2 regions of the Streptomyces sp. NPDC032091 genome follow, and region 2 is predicted to be linked to the other one. Evidence: riboswitches for the same ligand, from Rfam matches in the RefSeq annotation. Region 2 holds a riboswitch; the other holds the start of a gene.

Region 1 (10,266 bases), on a different contig from region 2:
CCGTTCCACGCCCTGCTCCTGCGAAGGCTCCGGTTCCACGCCTTCCGGGCCGGCCGGGTCCTGCGGCCGTCGGGTCAGGAGCGGCGTATGGCGGTGTCGGCGGGCGCCGGGCCCGACTGTGCGGGGACGCCGGTCGCGGTGGTGGCGAAGGGGTATTCGCGCAGCTTGCGCCAGACCCCGTCCGAGCCCTGCTCGTAGAGGGCGAAGCCGGTGCACTGCCAGCCGGCGGCGTAGTCGGCGAGCTCGGCGCAGGCCCGGTCCATCGCCTCCTCGGAGATCCCGTGGGCGACCGTGACGTGCGGGTGGTACGGGAAGGCCAGCTCGCGACTGAGCGGCCCCTCGGGGTCGCGGAGGCGGCCCTGGAGGCTGGTGCAGCCCTCGACGCCCTCGGCGAGCCGGACGAAGACGACCGGGGAGACGGGCCGGAAGGTTCCCGTCCCCTCCAGGCGCATCGCGAAGGCGGGGAAGGACCGGGCGACCTCGGCGAGGTGCGCGCGGATCGCCGGCAGCCGGCCGTCCTCCACCTCGGTGGGCGGGACGAGGGTGACGTGCGTGGGGATGCCGTGCGCGGCGGCGTCCCCGAAGCCGGCGCGCAGCTGCTGGAGCTGGCTGCCGTACGGCTCCGGGACCGCGATCGAAACGCCGAGCGTTACGGTCCCCACGTGATCTCCTCCGCGCGTGTTGGTGTGGTGGTCACATCGAGGCGGTCACATCGAGGTGGTCGGATCGATGTGCTCGCATCGGGTGCTGCCGCCTCAGTGTGGCGGCAGCACCCCCTCGGCCGCCAGGGGCCCGAGGTCCGTCAGTGCTTGGCGGGGACGAACCCGATGCGGTCGTAGGCCTGCGCCAGGGTCTCCGCGGCGACCGCCCGGGCCTTCTCCGCGCCCTTGGCCAGCACGGCGTCCAGGGTCTCCGGGTCGTCCAGGAACTCCTGCGTGCGCTGCTTGAAGGGTGTGACGAAGTCGACCATCACACCGGCCAGGTCGGTCTTCAGCGCGCCGTAGCCCTTGCCCTCGTACGCGGCCTCCAGGGCGGGGATCGACTCGCCCGTGAGGGTGGAGTAGATCGTGAGCAGGTTGCTGACGCCGGGCTTGTTCTCGACGTCGAAACGGATCTCCGCCTCGGTGTCGGTGACCGCGCTCTTGATCTTCTTCTCGGTGGCCTTGGGCTCGTCGAGGAGGCTGATCAGGCCCTTGGGGGAGGACGCGGACTTCGACATCTTGATCGACGGGTCCTGGAGGTCGTAGATCTTCGCGACCTCCTTGACGATGTGCGCGGCGGGGAGGGTGAAGGTCGGGCCGTAGCGGTGGTTGAAGCGCTCCGCGAGGTCGCGGGTCAGCTCCACGTGCTGGCGCTGGTCCTCGCCGACGGGGACGGCGTGCGCCTGGTAGAGCAGGATGTCGGCGACCTGGAGGATCGGGTACGTGAACAGGCCGACGCTGGCGCTGTTGACCCCGCCCTTGGCGGACTTGTCCTTGAACTGGGTCATCCGGCTGGCCTCGCCGAAGCCGGTGATGCAGTTCATGACCCAGGCGAGCTGCGCGTGCTCCGGGACGTGGCTCTGGATGAAGAGCGTGCAGCGCTCGGGGTCCAGGCCGGCGGCGAGGAGCTGCGCGGCGGAGAGTCGGGTGTTCGCGCGGAGGTCCTTCGGATCCTGCGGCATGGTGATCGCGTGCAGGTCGACGACCATGTAGAAGGCGTCGTGCGTCTCCTGCAGGGCGACGTACTGGCGGATCGCTCCGAGGTAGTTCCCGAGGTGGAACGAGCCGGAGGTGGGCTGGATGCCGGAGAGCGCGCGAGGACGATCAGAAGCCATGCCGCCATTCTCTCAGGTACCGACCGGGTCCCGGCCCAGCCCTCGGGGGTCCTGTGGCGGACCCCCGAGGGCGGGGAGGAGCTACGCCACCGGGAGGCCCGGGGCCGGGTAGGCCGCCAGGAGGTCGCAGACCTCGGCGCGGATCGCGGCCAGGGCCGGCTCGTCACCCTTCGCGGCGGCGTCCACCGCGCGGGAGATCCAGTCGGCGACGGCCGGCATGTGCTCGGCCGACAGGCCGCGCGAGGTCAGCGACGGCGTGCCGATCCGGATCCCCGAGGGGTCGAACGGCTTGCGCGGGTCGAACGGCACCGTGTTGTAGTTGACGACGATGCCGGCCCGGTCCAGCGCCTTCGCCGCGATCTTCCCCGGCACGCCCCGCGAGGTCAGGTCCATCAGGATCAGGTGGTTGTCCGTGCCGCCCGAGACCAGGTCGAAGCCCCGCTCCAGCAGCGCCGCCGCCAGCGCCTTCGCGTTGGCGACGACCGCGTGCGCGTACGCCGTGAAGGACGGCTGGGCCGCCTCGTGCAGGGCCACCGCGATGCCCGCCGTCGTCTGGTTGTGCGGGCCGCCCTGGAGGCCGGGGAAGACCGCCTTGTCGATGGCCTTCGCGTGCTCCTCCTTGCACATCAGCATCGCGCCGCGCGGCCCGCGCAGGGTCTTGTGGGTGGTCGTGGAGACCACGTCCGCGTACGGCACCGGCGACGGGTGGGCCCCGCCCGCGATGAGGCCGGCGATGTGGGCCACGTCCGCGACCAGGACCGCGCCCGCCTCCGCCGCGATCGAGGCGAACGCCTCGAAGTCGATCGTGCGCGGCAGGGCCGTGCCACCGCAGAACAGGATCTTCGGGCGCTCGGCCAGGGCCAGCTCGCGCACCGCGTCGTAGTCGATCAGGCCGTCCTCGGCCCGCACCCCGTACTGGACGCCGCGGAACCAGGAGCCGGTGGCCGACACGCCCCAGCCGTGCGTCAGGTGGCCGCCCATCGGCAGGGCCATGCCCATCACGGTGTCGCCGGGCCGGGCGAAGGCCAGGTAGACGGCCAGGTTGGCCGGGGAGCCGGAGTACGGCTGGACGTTGGCGTGGTCCACCCCGAACAGGCCCTTGGCCCGCTCGATGGCGAGGGCCTCGACGCGGTCGATGTTCTGCTGGCCCTCGTAGTAGCGGCGGCCCGGGTAGCCCTCGCTGTACTTGTTCTGCAGGACCGTCCCGGAGGCCTCCAGGACGGCCGCGGAGACGTAGTTCTCGCTGGGGATCAGCCGCAGGGTCTCCGCCTGGAGGGTTTCCTCGGCGGTGACGAGCGAGGCGAGCTCGGGGTCGGTGGCGAGCAGGGCGGGCTGGCGGTGCGCGGTCATCGCGGCTCCTCCGGGGTCGATGTCGTGTCTCGTCCCCGCGAGGCCCAGGCGAGCGGCCCTGTGTGCGGTCGTACGCGCACGACTCCCCCGGAGTTGGTTCCCCGTACGCCAGTCGCCGTGCGTACCGAACACCTTAGCGGGCGCGGCACCCGGGAGGTTTCCGCGTCCACGATCCGAGCGACGATACAAAGGACGCCACCCATGTCACCCGCGTCACCAGCAGACGGACGATCGGAGACCCCGTGTCGAGAACAGTTGATGCCATCCGCTCCGCCGACGAGCACAGCGCGCACAACTACCACCCCCTCCCGGTCGTCGTGGCTTCGGCGGAGGGCGCGTGGATGACCGACGTGGAGGGGCGCCGCTACCTCGACATGCTCGCCGGGTACTCGGCGCTCAACTTCGGCCACGGCAACCGGCGTCTGATCGACGCGGCCAAGGCCCAGCTGGAGCGGGTCACCCTCACCTCCCGCGCCTTCCACCACGACCGCTTCGCCGACTTCTGCACCGAACTGGCCGCGCTGTGCGGCAAGGAGGCGGTGCTGCCCATGAACACGGGCGCGGAGGCCGTGGAGACGGCGGTGAAGACGGCCCGCAAGTGGGGCTACGAGGTCAAGGGCGTCCCGGACGGCCAGGCCAAGATCGTTGTCGCGGCGAACAACTTCCACGGCCGCACGACGACCATCGTCTCCTTCTCCACCGATCACGAGGCCCGCGACCACTACGGCCCCTACACCCCCGGCTTCGAGATCGTCCCGTACGGGGACCTCACCGCCCTGGCCGCCGCCGTCACCGCGAACACCGTCGCCGTGCTGCTGGAGCCGATCCAGGGCGAGGCGGGCGTGCTGGTCCCGCCGCCCGGCTACCTGGCCGGGGTCCGGGAGCTGACGCGCGAGCGGAACGTGCTGTTCATGGCGGACGAGATCCAGTCGGGCCTGGGCCGCACCGGGAAGACCTTCGCCTGCGAGCACGAGGACGTCGTCCCCGACGTGTACGTGCTGGGGAAGGCGCTGGGCGGCGGTGTGGTCCCGGTATCCGCGGTCGTCGCCGACCGCGACGTCCTCGGCGTGTTCCGGCCCGGGGAGCACGGCTCCACCTTCGGCGGGAACCCCCTCGCCTGCGCCGTAGCCCTGGAGGTGATCGCGATGCTGCGCACCGGCGAGTACCAGCAGCGCGCCGCCGAACTCGGCGACCACCTGCACCGGGAGCTGAACCTGCTGGTCGGCAGCGGCGCCGTGACCGCCGTGCGCGGGCGCGGGCTGTGGGCGGGCGTCGACATCGACCCGGCGCGCGGCACGGGCCGGGAAATCTCGGAGAAGCTGATGGAGCGCGGGGTCCTGGTGAAGGACACGCACGGGTCGACGATCCGGATCGCCCCGCCGCTGGTGATCTCCAAGGAGGACCTGGACTGGGGTCTGGAGCAACTGCGGACGGTCCTCGCCGCCGGCTGACGGGGGGCGGGGGTGCCCGGCCGGGCACCCCCGGGAGGATCAGAGGATGACGTGCGGCAGGAAGCGGGCGTACTCGTCCGTGACGGGCCCCGCCGACTCGCGGATGCCGAGCCCGGCCGCCTCCTCCTCGACCACCCACGCGCCGAGGACCACGCGGTTGCCGTCGAAGTCGGGCAGCGGGGAGAGGGCCTGGAAGACGTACGTCTCCCCCTCGGCCGGGACGAACGGCTCGCCGCCCGGCTCGTGCAGGGTGACCCCGGCGCCCTCGCGGCCCAGCAGGGGCTTGGCGGCGTACCCGACGGTGTCGGCGAGCTCGCGGGGGCCGTCGAGGTAGGCGGGCAGCAGGTTCGGGTGTTCGGGGAAGAGCTCCCAGAGGATCGCCAGCAGCGCCTTGTTGGCCAGCAGCATCTTCCACAGCGGTTCGATCCAGGCGGTGGTGCCGGAGCCGCCGCCGTGGTCGTAGGTGCCGAGGACGTGCGGGCCGAACTCGTCGTCGACCAGCCACTCCCACGGGTAGAGCTTGAAGCAGCCGCGGATGAAGCGGAGCTTTTCGTCGACGAAGCGGTGCGAGAGGCTGTCCCAGCCGATGGTCTCCACGGACAGGGCGTGGGTCTCCAGGCCGGCCTGTTCGGCGGTCTCCTGGAGGTAGGCGACCGTCATCAGGTCCTCGCCGAGCTCGTCGGTCTCGGAGTGCGCGAAGTGCAGCGGGCCGGGCGGCAGCAGTTCGGCCTGCCGGCGCCAGGCGTCGACGAGCCGCTCGTGCAGGGAGTTCCACTGGTCGGCGCCGGGGAAGCGCTCCTCCATCCAGAACCACTGCGGGCTCGCCGCCTCCACCAGGGAGGTGGGGGTGTCGGCGTTGTACTCCAGCAGCTTGGCGGGGCTGCCGGAGCCGTCGTAGCGCAGGTCGAAACGGCCGTAGAGGGAGGGCTGCTCGGCGCGCCGCCGCCAGGACTCGGCGATGAGGGCCGCGACCTTCGGGTCGGTGATGCCGAGGTCGGCGAAACGGTCGTGCTCCACGATGTGGGCGGCCGCCGCCAGGCACATGGCGTGCAGTTCCTCGACGACGTTCTCCAGCGCCTCGACCTCGGGGAGGGAGAAGGAGTAGTACGCGCTCTCGTCCCAGTAGGGGCGCAGGGAGTCGTCGGGGAAGCGGGTGAGGGGGTAGATCAGGCCCTGCTCCTCGACCGTCTTCTGCCAGTCGGGGCGGGGTTCGATGGTGTGGCGCTCCATGCGGATCAGCCGCCGGAGGAGCCGGAGTGGCTGCCGCCGATGCCGCCGCGGGTGACGGCCGACTTGTCGAAGCTGCCGCCGGTCACCTTGCCGTTGCTGACGGTGCCGCCGTAGTAGTACGCGCCGCGGCCGCCGCTCTTGCAGTCCTTGGAGTTGAGGTGCTCCAGCGTGGACTTGGACGCGCAGCGCTTGTCGGGCTCGTCGCTGCTGCCGCAGGCCACGAGGGTGGCGGCGAGCAGGCCCATGCCGCCGAGGGCGACCGCGCCGGAGCGCATGCGTCGTCGGGTGGTGTCGCTGGTGTCCATGGCGAGCACCTTAGATCGGCCGAACGGAGGGAGGGAATCCGGCCGTCGTCACACCCTTGTCACGGCGGCGGCCCTAGAGTCGGGTTTCGTGCTGATCGGAATGGTTTGCGCGCTGGGCGCGGCGGTGTGTTTCGGTACGGCCTCGGTCCTCCAGGCGATGGCGGCGCGGGCCGCGTCCCGGCCGGAGGCGACAAGGTCGGGGTCGGGGGTCGACGCGGCCCTGTTCCTGCGGGCGGTGCGGCAGTGGCGGTACGTGGTGGGGCTGGGGTTGGACGCGGTGGGATTCGTGCTCCAGATCGTCGCCCTGCGGCACGTCCCGATCTACGCGGTCGGGGCGGCGCTGGCGGCGAGCCTGGCGGTGACGGCCGTGGTCGCGGCCCGGCTGCTGGGGGTGCGGCTGTCGCGGCTGGAGTGGGGCGCGGTGGCGGTGGTGTGCGCGGGGCTGCTGATGCTCGGGCTGGCCTCCGGTGAGGAGGGGCACGGGGTCGGATCGCTCGCGCTGAAGCTCGGGCTGCTGGCGGTGGCCGCTCTGGTGCTGCTGGTGGGCGCGGTGGCGGGCCGGCTGCCGGAGGGCTCGCGCGCGCTGGTGCTGGGCCTCGCGGCCGGGACGGGCTTCGGGGTGGTGGAGGTGGCCGTCCGGCTCATCGACACCCTGTCCCTGCGAGAGCTGCGGAACCCGGCGCTGTACGCACTGCTGCTGGGCGGGGCGGCGGCCTTCCTGCTGCTGACCTCCGCGTTGGAGCGGGGCTCGGTCACAGCGGCGACGGCCGGCCTGGTCCTCGGTGAGACCGTCGGGCCGGCGCTGGTGGGCGTGGCCTGGCTCGGCGACCGCCCCCGCGAAGGCCTGGCCTGGCTGGCCGTGACGGGCTTCGCGGTGGCGGTGGCCGGAGCGCTTGCGCTGTCGCGGTTCGGGGAGCCTAAGGAGTCCTGACGGCTCCGAGGAAGGCGGCGAAGGCGGCTGCTCCGAAGGTCAGCACCGGCCCGGCGTCGCCCGCCTTGGAGTCCCGGACGGGGACGGTGGCGGGGAGGTTGAGGGCGACCTCGACGCACTGGCCGCCGTTGTTGCTGTAGGAGGACTTGCGCCAGCGCGGGGTGGTCGTCATGGGGCCTTGATACCCGCGACGAAGGCCGCGAACGCCTCCGCCCGGAAGTTGAGCACCGGCCCGCCGGAGGCCTTGGAGTCCCGGACGGGGACGGTGCCGGGGAGGTTGAGGGCTACTTCGACGCAGTCACCGCCGTTGGCGCTGTAGGAAGAGGTGAACCAGCGGGGGGATTCGCTTGCGCTCGTCACGGGGTGCCCTTTCGTACCTCATTGATCATGGCTACAGAGGCCGCCTGGGACAGCGATTCGGCCTGAAGTTGATGGTAGGCCGTCAACAGAGGTAGGACCGCTGCGCTCTCACGGTCCACGTGCCCCTGAGCGTGTGTCTCGGCGTACGCAAGCATGGAGCGGTCCATCAACGTGAGCAAGTTGACAGGGAGGTTGAACGGCCGACGCTCACCTATCTCGAACGGTGCCACCTGAAGCACTGTGTTCGGCAGCTCAGCAAACTCGACCAGATGCGCCAACTGGGCCTCCATCACGCCGAATCCGCCGACCGGACGGCGGATACAGCTCTCGTCCATCACCACCAGCAGCATGGGTGGCCGTGGACGGACCAAGGCAGCCTGCCGCCGCGCGAGGAACGAAACGCGCTCGTCAGCCTGTTCCGGCGTGATCGCGCCCCGTCGCACATCGCCCCGAGTCAACGCTTCCGCGTACTCCGGCGTCTGCAACAGACCGGGGATGATTCCGATGTTGAAGAGCCGGATCTCCACGGCCAGCCCCTCGTGCTTGACGTACTCCGGGAAGCCCTCCAGCAGCGCCGTGTTCCGCACGGCCCTGCCGCGCCGTTCGAACTGGTCTCCGGTCCCGAACGCCCTGTCCACACTTGCCGCGAAGCGGGCAGTTGGAGGGCGCCGACCAGTTTCGACGGCGGAGATGTGCGTGCCGGAGAAGCCCGTCCGCTCCCCCAGTTCCTCCTGGGTCCAGCCCCGTTCGTCCCGCATCACGCGCAGGCGCTCCCCGAACGCCGCCCCCGGCGAGGACTCGGGGTCAAGATCCTTGCGGTTCAACTGCGCCCCCTGATCTCTCCGTTCAATTCCTGCAAGTTGAAGGATGCCCAGCGGCCGGACACGCTGAACCCATCCAGTAGTGGGACAGTTACGGAGAGGAGCGGCGGCATGTCCGACCACCCCGGAAACGAATGGCGCCAGCGGTTCAGCAGCACCCGACGAGGCGCACGCCTCGCCCGGCATCTGGCGGTGCTCGAACTGTGCCGGTGGGACTTCCCGCTCGGCGGGGACGAGTCCGACCGGGTGGCGCAGGTCGTCGCCGAGCTCACGGCCAACGCCGTGACCCACGGCTCCGTACCCGGGCGGGACTTCGAGCTCGGGCTCAAGCGGCTGGACGGGGTGCTGCGGGTCGAGGTGTCCGACGCGCACGCGGGGCGGCAGCCCGACCTCCGCCCCGCCGGGGACGGCCACGGCTACGGGCTGCACATCGTGGAGGCGCTCTCCGACGCCTGGGGCGTCACCGGCCGGGTGGTCGGCAAGACCGTCTGGGCGGAAGTGATCCAGCGGCGGCGCCCCACCGCTACGGCAGCGCGGCCGTAAGGGCCTCCAGGGTCGGGGTCCAGGCACTGTCGGCCGGGGTTCCGTAGCCGACCACGAGCGCCTCCCGCGCCGGCATCCCCGAGTCAGGGTGCCGGTACCGCGCCAGCCCCTCCACCGCCAGGCCCTGCCAGGCGGCGGCCTGGACGATCGACTGCTCCGTGCCCGGCGGGAGGTCCAGGACGACGTGCAGCCCCGCCGCGATCCCGGAGACGGGCACCCGTCCGCCCAGCGCGGCCACCAGCTCGTCACGCCGGCGCCGGTAGCGCAGCCGCATCGCCCGTACGTGCCGGTCGTACGCCCCGGACGTCATGAACTCCGCCAGGGTCAGCTGGTCCAGCGCGCTCGACGTCCACTCGGCCGGGCCCTTCGCCGCCAGCACCTCCTCCAGCAGGTCCGGGGGGACTACCATCCAGCCCATCCGCAGCGCCGGGGCGAGGGACTTGCTCGCGGTGCCCAGGTAGACCACCCGGTCGGGGTCCAGGCCCTGGAGCGCGCCGACCGGCTGGCGGTCGTAGCGGAACTCCCCGTCGTAGTCGTCCTCCAGGATCAGCCCGCCGGTGCTCCGCGCCCAGTCCACCGCCGCCGCCCGCCGCTCGGGGGTGAGGGCCGCCCCGGTGGGGAACTGGTGCGCCGGGGTCAGCAGTACCGCGCCCACCCGGGGGCCGAGGGCGGGCAGGTCCCGGGTGCGGGCCCCGGCCTCGTCCACCCACAGCGGGCGGGTCCGCAGCCCGGCCCCGGTGAGCAGGTCGCGGTGCAGGTCGAGGCTGTAGCCCTCCACGGCCATCTCCCGTACCCGGCGCCCCCGCAGCACCTGTCCGAGCAGCCGCGCGGCGTGGACGAAGCCGGCGCACAGCACGATGCGGTCCGGGTCCGCGTACACCCCGCGCGCCCGCGCCAGGTACCCGGCGAGCGCCTCCCGCAGTTCGATCCGGCCGCGTGCGTCGGAGTAGCCGAAGGCCTCGTTCGGGGCGTCGGTCAGGGCCCGCCGGGCGGCCGTCAGCCAGGCGGCGCGCGGGAAGCCGCCCACGTCCGGGGAGCCGGGCACCAGGCTGTACTCGGGCCCGCGCCGCGCGGGCCGGCGGACCCGGGCGGCCGGCGCCGGGGCCCGGCGCGGCGCGGCCCGTTCGGCGACGCGGGTGCCGGACCCCTGGCGGGCCGTCAGCCAGCCCTCGGCGACGAGATCGGCGTAGGCCTCCGCGACCGTGTTGCGGGCGATGCCGAGGTCGGCGGCGAAGGTCCGGGAGGACGGCAGCCGGGTCCCGGGCGCCAGCCGTCCGCTGCGCGCGGCCTCCCTCAGCGACTCCGTCAGCGCGGCGCGCAGGCCGCGCTCGCCCGCCGCGACGGCGGAGAGGTCCAGGTGCAGGTCGGCGCCGTAAGTGGCCCACGAGTCCGTCATGGATATGGACCATATAGGCGGGCCGCCCGCTCCGTACGGTGGACACATGAGCAACGAAACGAA
Region 2 (7,571 bases):
CGGCCACCGTCTACCTGCTGGGGACCCTGGCCGTCTTCGGCCTGGTCGCCCACGACAAGCTGGTCACCTCCCAGGCCCCCTTCACCGACGCCGTCGACACGATGTTCGGCGGCACCTGGGGCGGCACGCTGGTCGCCGGCGCCGCCGTGATCTCGATGGTCGGCGCCCTCAACGGCTGGACGCTGCTCGGCGCCCAGACCCCGTACGCGGCCGCCAAGGACGGACTCTTCCCGAAGGTCTTCGAGAAGAAGCAGCGCGGCGTCCCGGTGGCCGGCGTCCTCGTCACGGTCGTCCTGGCCTCGGCCCTGACCGTCTACAACTACACCGCGGGCTCCGCGGCGGTCTTCGAGTCCCTGGTCCTGATCACCACCTTCACGGCGACCGTCCCCTACCTGCTCTCCACCGCCGCCCAGCTGTACTTCCTGGCCTCGGGCCAGTCGGAACGGGTCCGGCGCGGACAGCTGGTCCGGGACGCGGTCCTGGCCGGAGTGGCCTTCGCCTTCTCCATGTGGCTGGTCGCCGGATCCGGGTACGCGGCCGTCTACCAGGGCGTCCTGTTCCTCTTCGCGGGCGTCCTGGTCCACGCCCTGATGTCCGCCCGCAAGCGCCGCGCGGCGGCCTGACCGGCCGGCTCACGAACGGCGGAATCCGGCGAAAACGGCGAAAACGCGGAGGTCCGCGCCGAACGGCGCGGGCCTCCGCTTTCGTGTGTCCCCGGGGATCAGTCCAGGTAGTCGCGCAGCACCTGGGAGCGCGACGGGTGGCGCAGCTTCGACATGGTCTTGGACTCGATCTGGCGGATGCGCTCACGGGTCACCCCGTACACGCGGCCGATCTCGTCCAGCGTCTTCGGCTGGCCGTCGTTGAGGCCGTAGCGCATGGAGACCACGCCCGCCTCGCGCTCCGAGAGCGTCCCCAGGATCGACTGGAGCTGCTCCTGGAGGAAGGTGAAGGACACCGCGTCCGCGGGCACGACCGCCTCGGAGTCCTCGATGAGGTCACCGAACTCGCTGTCGCCCTCCTCACCCAGGGGGGTGTGCAGGGAGATCGGCTCGCGGCCGTACTTCTGGACCTCGATGACCTTCTCCGGGGTCATGTCGAGCTCCTTGCCCAGCTCCTCCGGGGTGGGCTCGCGGCCCAGGTCCTGGAGCATCTGGCGCTGCACGCGGGCGAGCTTGTTGATGATCTCGACCATGTGCACGGGGATGCGGATGGTGCGGGACTGGTCGGCCATGGCGCGCGTGATCGCCTGCCGGATCCACCAGGTCGCGTACGTGGAGAACTTGAAGCCCTTGGTGTAGTCGAACTTCTCCACGGCGCGGATCAGACCGACGTTGCCCTCCTGGATCAGGTCCAGGAAGAGCATGCCGCGGCCGGTGTAGCGCTTGGCCAGCGAGACCACGAGGCGGAGGTTGGCCTCCAGCAGGTGGTTCTTGGCGCGGCGGCCGTCCTCGACGAGGATCTCCAGCTCGCGCTTGAACGCGGGCTTGTGGTCCTCCTCCTCTTCGAGCTTGTACTCGGAGAAGAGACCGGCCTCGATGCGCTTGGCGAGTTCGACCTCCTGCTCGGCGTTGAGCAGCGGCACCTTGCCGATGAGCTTGAGGTAGTCCTTGACCGGGTCGGCGGTGGCACCGGCCACCATGACGGTCTGCGCCGGAGCGTCGTCCTCGTCCTCGTCGGACAGCACGAAGCCCTGGCCGCCGGCCTTGGGGGCCTCTTCCTCGGTCTCGTCGGCGAGGTCCTCCACGGCCCATTCCTCGCCCTCGACGGCCGGGTTCTCGGCGTCGTCGGCGTCCTTGGCGGTGGTCTTCTTCGCGGCGGTCTTCTTGGTGGCCGTGGCCTTCTTGGCCGCGGTCTTCTTGACCGTGCGCTTCTTGGGCTCGGCGGCGGCCTCGGCCGACACCTCCTCCGCGGCGGCGGCCGACGGAGCGGATATCGCCGCGGCGGCGGCCGGGGCGGCGGCGACCGAGGCCTTGCGCGCGCCGATGGGGCGCGGCGCGGCCGCCTTCTTGGTCACGGTGCGGGCCGGGGCGGCGGCTGCCTTGCGGGGCTTCTTGGCAGCAGCCTTGGTGGCGGGGGCGGCGCTGACGTGGAGGGCGACACCCTCCTCGTCCAGGACCTGGTTCAGGCTGCGCAGGACCCGCTTCCACTGGTCCACCGGGATGCGGCCGGCCTCGAAGGCCTGGCGCACATCGTCACCGTTGATGTGACCCTGCTCGCGGCCGCGCTCGACGAGCGCGACGAGGGCCTCCGATTCGGCGATCTCCGGAGGGAACGTACGGGACGGGCTGAGCGACACAAGGAGCCTCTCGTTGCGAACAGATAAGGGGTGGGCGGGAATCATCGCGCGGACTCGGGAAACAGTCCCCGGAGGGGCTGTATTCCGGGGCCGCGCGAGGACACCTGTCGGTTCATCGCCCGCCCGAGTCGATTCGTTACGCGCTGAATTGAGTGACCTGCGCCACGCTGTGTCCGGGCAACCGATCCCGCGCGCTTCCGTCCGCGCCGGACCGGTGCCGGACGCGCCTCGTACGCACGCCCCCGCATCAGTCCGGTTTGCGGGCCTCGATGAGGAACCGGGCGGTGTGCGCGACGAACGGACCGTCGCGCTCGATCCGTTCGTGGAGCTCCCGCAGCCGGTCCCGGTACTGCCCGACCGTGAAGCCCGGCACCATCCAGATCACCTTCCTCAGGAAGTAGATCACGGCTCCGATGTCGTGGAATTCCGTACGCAGCCGCTCGGAGCGCAGGTCGACCACCTCCAGGCCCGCCTTCCCCGCGTCCGCCACCGCGTCGTCGGGGTGCCGGGCGCGCCGGACCTCCTCCGGCTGAGGGCCCAGGAAGTACTCGACCAGCTCGAAGACGCTGGCCGGACCGACCTGCTGCGAGAAGTAGGTGCCGCCCGGTCTCAGCACCCGGGCGATCTCCTCCCACCAGATGGTCACCGGGTGGCGGCTGGTCACCAGCTCGAAGGCCGCGTCGCCGAAGGGCAGCGGCGGCTCGTCGGCGTCCGCGACCACCACGGCGCCCAGCGGGTGCAGCAGCCGGGTCGCCTTCTCGATGTTCGGCGGCCAGGACTCCGTGGCCGCCGTCAGCGGCGGCAGCGGGCCCGCCCCGGCCAGCACCTCTCCGCCGCCGGTCTGGACGTCCAGGGCGGAGCGCACCCGGGACAGGCGTTCGCCGAGCAGCCGCTGGTACCCCCAGGAGGGGCGCTGCTCGGTGGCCCGGCCGTCGAGCCAGGAGAAGTCCCAGCCGTCCGCCGAGACGGATTCCGCCTCGGCGACGAGATGGTCGAAAGTGCGCGTCATGTCTCGATCGTCCCAGCATCGGCGCCGGTCATCCACCGGATAAACCGGTGGACGGTTCGATTACAGTGGAGGCAGGGCCGTGACTGGCGTTCGGGTGGATCACCACCGGGGAGCGGCCCGGCGTACGCACCTCCCCGTACGTCGACTGCCGCGCGCCTGGGCGAACCGCGATCCGCGACCAGCGATCCGCAGCGACGTTCAGGAGACCCCGTGACGACTGCCCCCTCGGCCACCGCCCAGCTCATGGACGGCACCGCCCTCGCCCGCCGCATCTCGCAGGAGACCGCCGCCCTCGCGGCGAAGATCACCGAGCGCACCGGCACCGCGCCCTGCCTGGCCACCGTCCTGGTCGGCGAGGACCCCGCGTCCGTCACGTACGTGCGCATGAAGCAGAACCGCTGCGCCAAGGCCGGGATCACCTCCCGCCACGTGGAGCTCCCGGCGGAGACCACCACCGAGGAGCTCGTCGCCACGATCACGGCGCTCTCCGAGGACCCCGCGATCAGCGGCATCCTGCTCCAGCACCCGGTCCCGCACCACATCGACGAGCGGGCCGCCTTCGAGGCCATCGCCCCCGGCAAGGACGTCGACGGGGTCACCATGCACTCCTTCGCCGCCATGGGCTTCGGCCTGCCCGGCTTCGTCTCCTGCACCCCCGGCGGCATCATGCGCCTGCTCGCCGAGTACGAGGTGGACCTCACCGGCAAGCACGCCGTCGTGGTCGGCCGCAGCGCGATCCTGGGCAAGCCCGCCGGGATGCTGCTGCTGGAGCAGAACGCCACCGTCACCTACTGCCACTCCCGCACCAAGGACCTGTCCTCGATCGTCCGCCAGGCCGACGTGCTGGTCGCCGCCGTCGGCAAGGCCGAGTTCATCCGGGGCGAGGACATCAAGGAGGGCGCGGTCGTCCTGGACGCCGGCTACAACGAGGGCAACGTCGGCGACGTCCACTTCGAGTCGGCCGCCGCCCGCGCCTCGCTGATCACCCCGGTGCCCGGCGGTGTCGGCCCGATGACGATCGCGGTCCTGCTGGAGCAGACCGTGCACGCCGCGGCCGCCCAGGCCGGCCTGGACCTCGCGGACCTCTGAGCCGCCGCACCCCCGTACGGCGGGCGCCCCGGACCTCCGCGGTCCGGGGCGCCCGCCGTGTGCGCGCGGGCGGCCGGGCCGCGTCGGGGCGGCCGCCGCTCAGGGGGCCTGGCCGACCGAGTCGACGGATCCCGCCTGTGCGGCCGGGCGCACCGGAGCGCCGCCGGTTCCGGGCCCGGGGCCCTTCGCCCGGCCGAGGCCCGCGACGGCCCGCTCCGCCGCCGTCAGCGGCGGCTCCTGGGACGCCCCCCGGTCCGAGGCCCGCAGCACGTGCCAGACCACCGGCGGGCGCAGCCAGCGGGTGGGCGCGCTGCTCATGGTGATGACGTCGAACAGCACGCCGGTCAGCGCCTCGTCGGTGGTGGCCCCCGTCATCAGCCGGTCCACGTACGCGTTGACCAGCCCGGCGCCCGCCCGCAGCTTCGTCCCGGTGGCCCCCGGGTAGAGGATGTCCTGCGAGGTGGCCAGCTCCCAGGCGGCGCCCACCGCCGGCGCGATCGCCCGCTGCGCCGCCCGGCCGATGCCGGGGTGGCCGAGCCCCTTGGCCCGCAGCAGGGCCCGGACGGCCAGCAGCGACTGCGCCGCCACCGACATGCCCTGCCCGTACAGCGGGTTGAAGGTGGCGACCGAGTCGCCGACGGCGAAGAACCCGTCGGGCAGCGGCGCCTTCTCGAAGAAGACGCGGCGGTTGGCGGTGCCCGGGGTGACGGCCACGTCGGTCAGGGGCTTCCGGCCCTCCAGCAGTTCGCCGACGATCGGGTCGCGGACCCCCTTGGCGAACGCGACGAACAGGTCCGGGTCCCCGGTCGGCTGGCCGCCCCGGGTGCCGGACAGGGTGGCCTGCCACCGACCGCCCTCGATGGGAACGATCGTGGCCGTCTGCCCCGGTACGGGAACCCGCGGATCGGACTGGACGTTGACGATGGGGAAGCCCGCCTCGTGGGCCCCGGCCGGGGCCTCGAAGACCCGCGTCGCGTAGACGAGTCCGGAGTCCACCTCGGCCTGCCGGATACCGGACACCCCGAGCTCCCCCAGCCAGGCCGGGGCGCGCGAGCCGCGTCCGCTCGCGTCGACCACCAGGTCGGCGCGCACCAGCCGGTCCCGCTCCTCGGGGGTGTCGACGCGGACGCCGGTGATCCGGGCCGCCGTGCCCTCCAGCCCGCTCACCCGGCTCTCCTGCAGCAGGGTGACCCCCGGCAGCCCCCGCACCCGGGCGCGGACCACCGAGTCGAGGAGGTCGCGGCTGCAGGAGATGTTGAACTGCTTCTCCCGGCAACGCGGGATCCAGCCCTGGGCGGTCTTGGTGACCAGGTCGGTCGGCAGGCTGCGGCGCAGGGCGCCCGCGCCGGTCCAGGCGTCGATGACCCCGGGCAGGATCCGCTCCATGGCACGCGCCCCGCCCGACCACAGCAGATGCGTGTGCCGGCCCTGGGGGAGCCCGCGGCGCGGGGCCGGCCCGTCGGGCAGCCGGTCGGCGTCGATCACGGTGACCGTGGCGTGTTCGGCCAGCACGGCGGCGGCGAGGAGGCCGCTCAGGCTGCCGCCGATGACGACGGCGTGGCGGGGCGCGGAGGACTGGTTCATCGTGTCGGGCTCTCTGTCTCGGGCCGGGCCGGCCGCGTGGCGCCGGGCCGCCGCACGGTCCGCGTGGTCCTCATGGGCCTGCCCTCCGGCGGTGTGGGATCGGGAGGCGGCTCGCACCGGGTCATTCTCCACATGTCGACAAGACGTTCGGTCTGGTTCGTCCGCAGCGCAGCCTAACCGCCGCTCCCGTCGCCCAACCAGCACCTTCCACAAATGCGGTCACGGGCGCACCCGCGTCCGGCGCACCGCCTCGGCCTCCGGGGTCATCGCCCCCCGGCCCCGGCGGTCACCCCAGGGTGCGCAGGTACTTCGCCGTCGCCGGGTCCGCCGGCAGGAAGGTCTCGACGGCCAGTTCGGCGACGGTCACGTCCATCGGCGTGTTGAAGGTGGAAACGGACGACACGAACGACAGCAGCCGCCCGTCGTGTTCGATCCGCAGGGGCAGCGCGATGGGCGGGACGGCCTCGTCCGGCTCGGCGTCGCCCGGCTCGGCGTCGCCCTGCCGCTCCGCCACCGGGTACGCCGCCACCTCCTCGTACAGGGCACGCAGCGGCGCCGACCGGGCCGGCGCCATCTGCCGTTCCATCTGGCCCAGCAGATGGGCCCGCCACCGGCGCAGGTTGCGGATCCGCGGGGCGAGCCCCTCCGGGTGCAGGGTGAGCCGCATCGCGTTCGGCGCCGGCGCCAGCAGGTGCTCCGCCACCCCCTCCAGCAGCATCGCGATGCCCCGGTTGGCGGCGATCACCGTGTACGTCCCGTCCACGACCAGCGCCGGGTACGGCTCGTAGCCGGTCAGCAGCCGCTCCAGGCCCTCGCGCAGGGCGCCCAGGGACGGGTCGTCGAGCGGGGTGTGCGGGTAGCGGGGCGCGTAACCGGCCGCCAGCAGCAGGGCGTTGCGCTCCCGCACCGGCACGTCGAGGTGGCCGGCCAGCCGCAGCACCATCTCCTCGCTGGGCCGCGAGCGGCCCGTCTCGATGAAGCTGATGTGCCGCGAGGAGGAGTCGGCACGGCCCGCCAGCTCCAGCTGGCTGATCCCGCGCCGCACCCGCCACGCGCGCAACAGGGGGCCCACGGAACCGGCGCCGCCCGCCGAGGTCGAGGTGGTCATGAACACGACGTTAGCCGAGGGACGCCGTCCCGGCCGGACGCGTCCACCGCCCGGACGGCGCGCCCGGCGGTCCGGGAAGTACCCGGGCGCCCCGGCGCGGGAAGGGTTCACTCCGGCACGCCCCGTGGAAAACTGACTGCACATCACGGACGTGGACGAGCAACGAGCCCGAGGAGGCCGCCGATGCCGAGCGAACCGCTCTCGCAGAAGGAGATCGAGGACCGGCTCCGGGAACTGCCCGGCTGGGCCTTCGAGGAGGACCGGATCCTGCGCACCTACCGGGTGGGCAGCCACCGCGCCGCCAGCGCGCTCGTGGCCCACATCGCCGTGGTCCAGGACGAGTTGAACCACCACTCCGACCTCACCCTCGGCTACGACACCGTCCGCCTCGCGGTGAACAGCCACGACGCCGGCGGCCGCGTCACCGAGAACGACTTCGCGCTGGCCGAACGCGTCGAGGCCCTCGCCCCCGCCCACGGCGC

Evidence for each region. A riboswitch is a leader RNA that binds a small molecule or an ion and turns the genes downstream of it on or off. The one in region 2 is predicted to bind ZMP and ZTP.
Region 1: another riboswitch for ZMP and ZTP. It lies ahead of ACZ5NJ_RS16615 (serine hydroxymethyltransferase); the one in region 2 lies ahead of ACZ5NJ_RS27415 (bifunctional 5,10-methylenetetrahydrofolate dehydrogenase/5,10-methenyltetrahydrofolate cyclohydrolase).

What each region holds. Positions count from the first base shown of each region.
Region 1 covers NZ_JBVILR010000009.1:41,760-52,025, forward strand. Annotated here, with positions in the region: gene ACZ5NJ_RS16605 (2'-5' RNA ligase family protein) at 75-662, opposite strand; gene trpS (tryptophan--tRNA ligase) at 803-1,816, opposite strand; gene ACZ5NJ_RS16615 (serine hydroxymethyltransferase) at 1,898-3,166, opposite strand; ZMP/ZTP riboswitch at 3,202-3,292, opposite strand; gene rocD (ornithine--oxo-acid transaminase) at 3,409-4,617, shown strand; gene ACZ5NJ_RS16625 (glutathionylspermidine synthase family protein) at 4,657-5,847, opposite strand; gene ACZ5NJ_RS16630 (hypothetical protein) at 5,853-6,152, opposite strand; gene ACZ5NJ_RS16635 (DMT family protein) at 6,253-7,083, shown strand; gene ACZ5NJ_RS16640 (DUF397 domain-containing protein) at 7,070-7,255, opposite strand; gene ACZ5NJ_RS16645 (DUF397 domain-containing protein) at 7,252-7,443, opposite strand; gene ACZ5NJ_RS16650 (helix-turn-helix domain-containing protein) at 7,440-8,267, opposite strand; gene ACZ5NJ_RS16655 (ATP-binding protein) at 8,376-8,807, shown strand; gene pdxR (MocR-like pyridoxine biosynthesis transcription factor PdxR) at 8,788-10,203, opposite strand; gene ACZ5NJ_RS16665 (carboxymuconolactone decarboxylase family protein) at 10,250-10,266, shown strand, end outside.
Region 2 covers NZ_JBVILR010000019.1:115,570-123,140, forward strand. Annotated here, with positions in the region: gene ACZ5NJ_RS27400 (amino acid permease) at 1-623, shown strand, start outside; gene ACZ5NJ_RS27405 (RNA polymerase sigma factor) at 722-2,299, opposite strand; gene ACZ5NJ_RS27410 (class I SAM-dependent methyltransferase) at 2,547-3,308, opposite strand; ZMP/ZTP riboswitch at 3,378-3,477, shown strand; gene ACZ5NJ_RS27415 (bifunctional 5,10-methylenetetrahydrofolate dehydrogenase/5,10-methenyltetrahydrofolate cyclohydrolase) at 3,552-4,397, shown strand; gene ACZ5NJ_RS27420 (NAD(P)/FAD-dependent oxidoreductase) at 4,497-5,981, opposite strand; gene ACZ5NJ_RS27425 (helix-turn-helix domain-containing protein) at 6,268-7,089, opposite strand; gene ACZ5NJ_RS27430 (4a-hydroxytetrahydrobiopterin dehydratase) at 7,273-7,571, shown strand, end outside.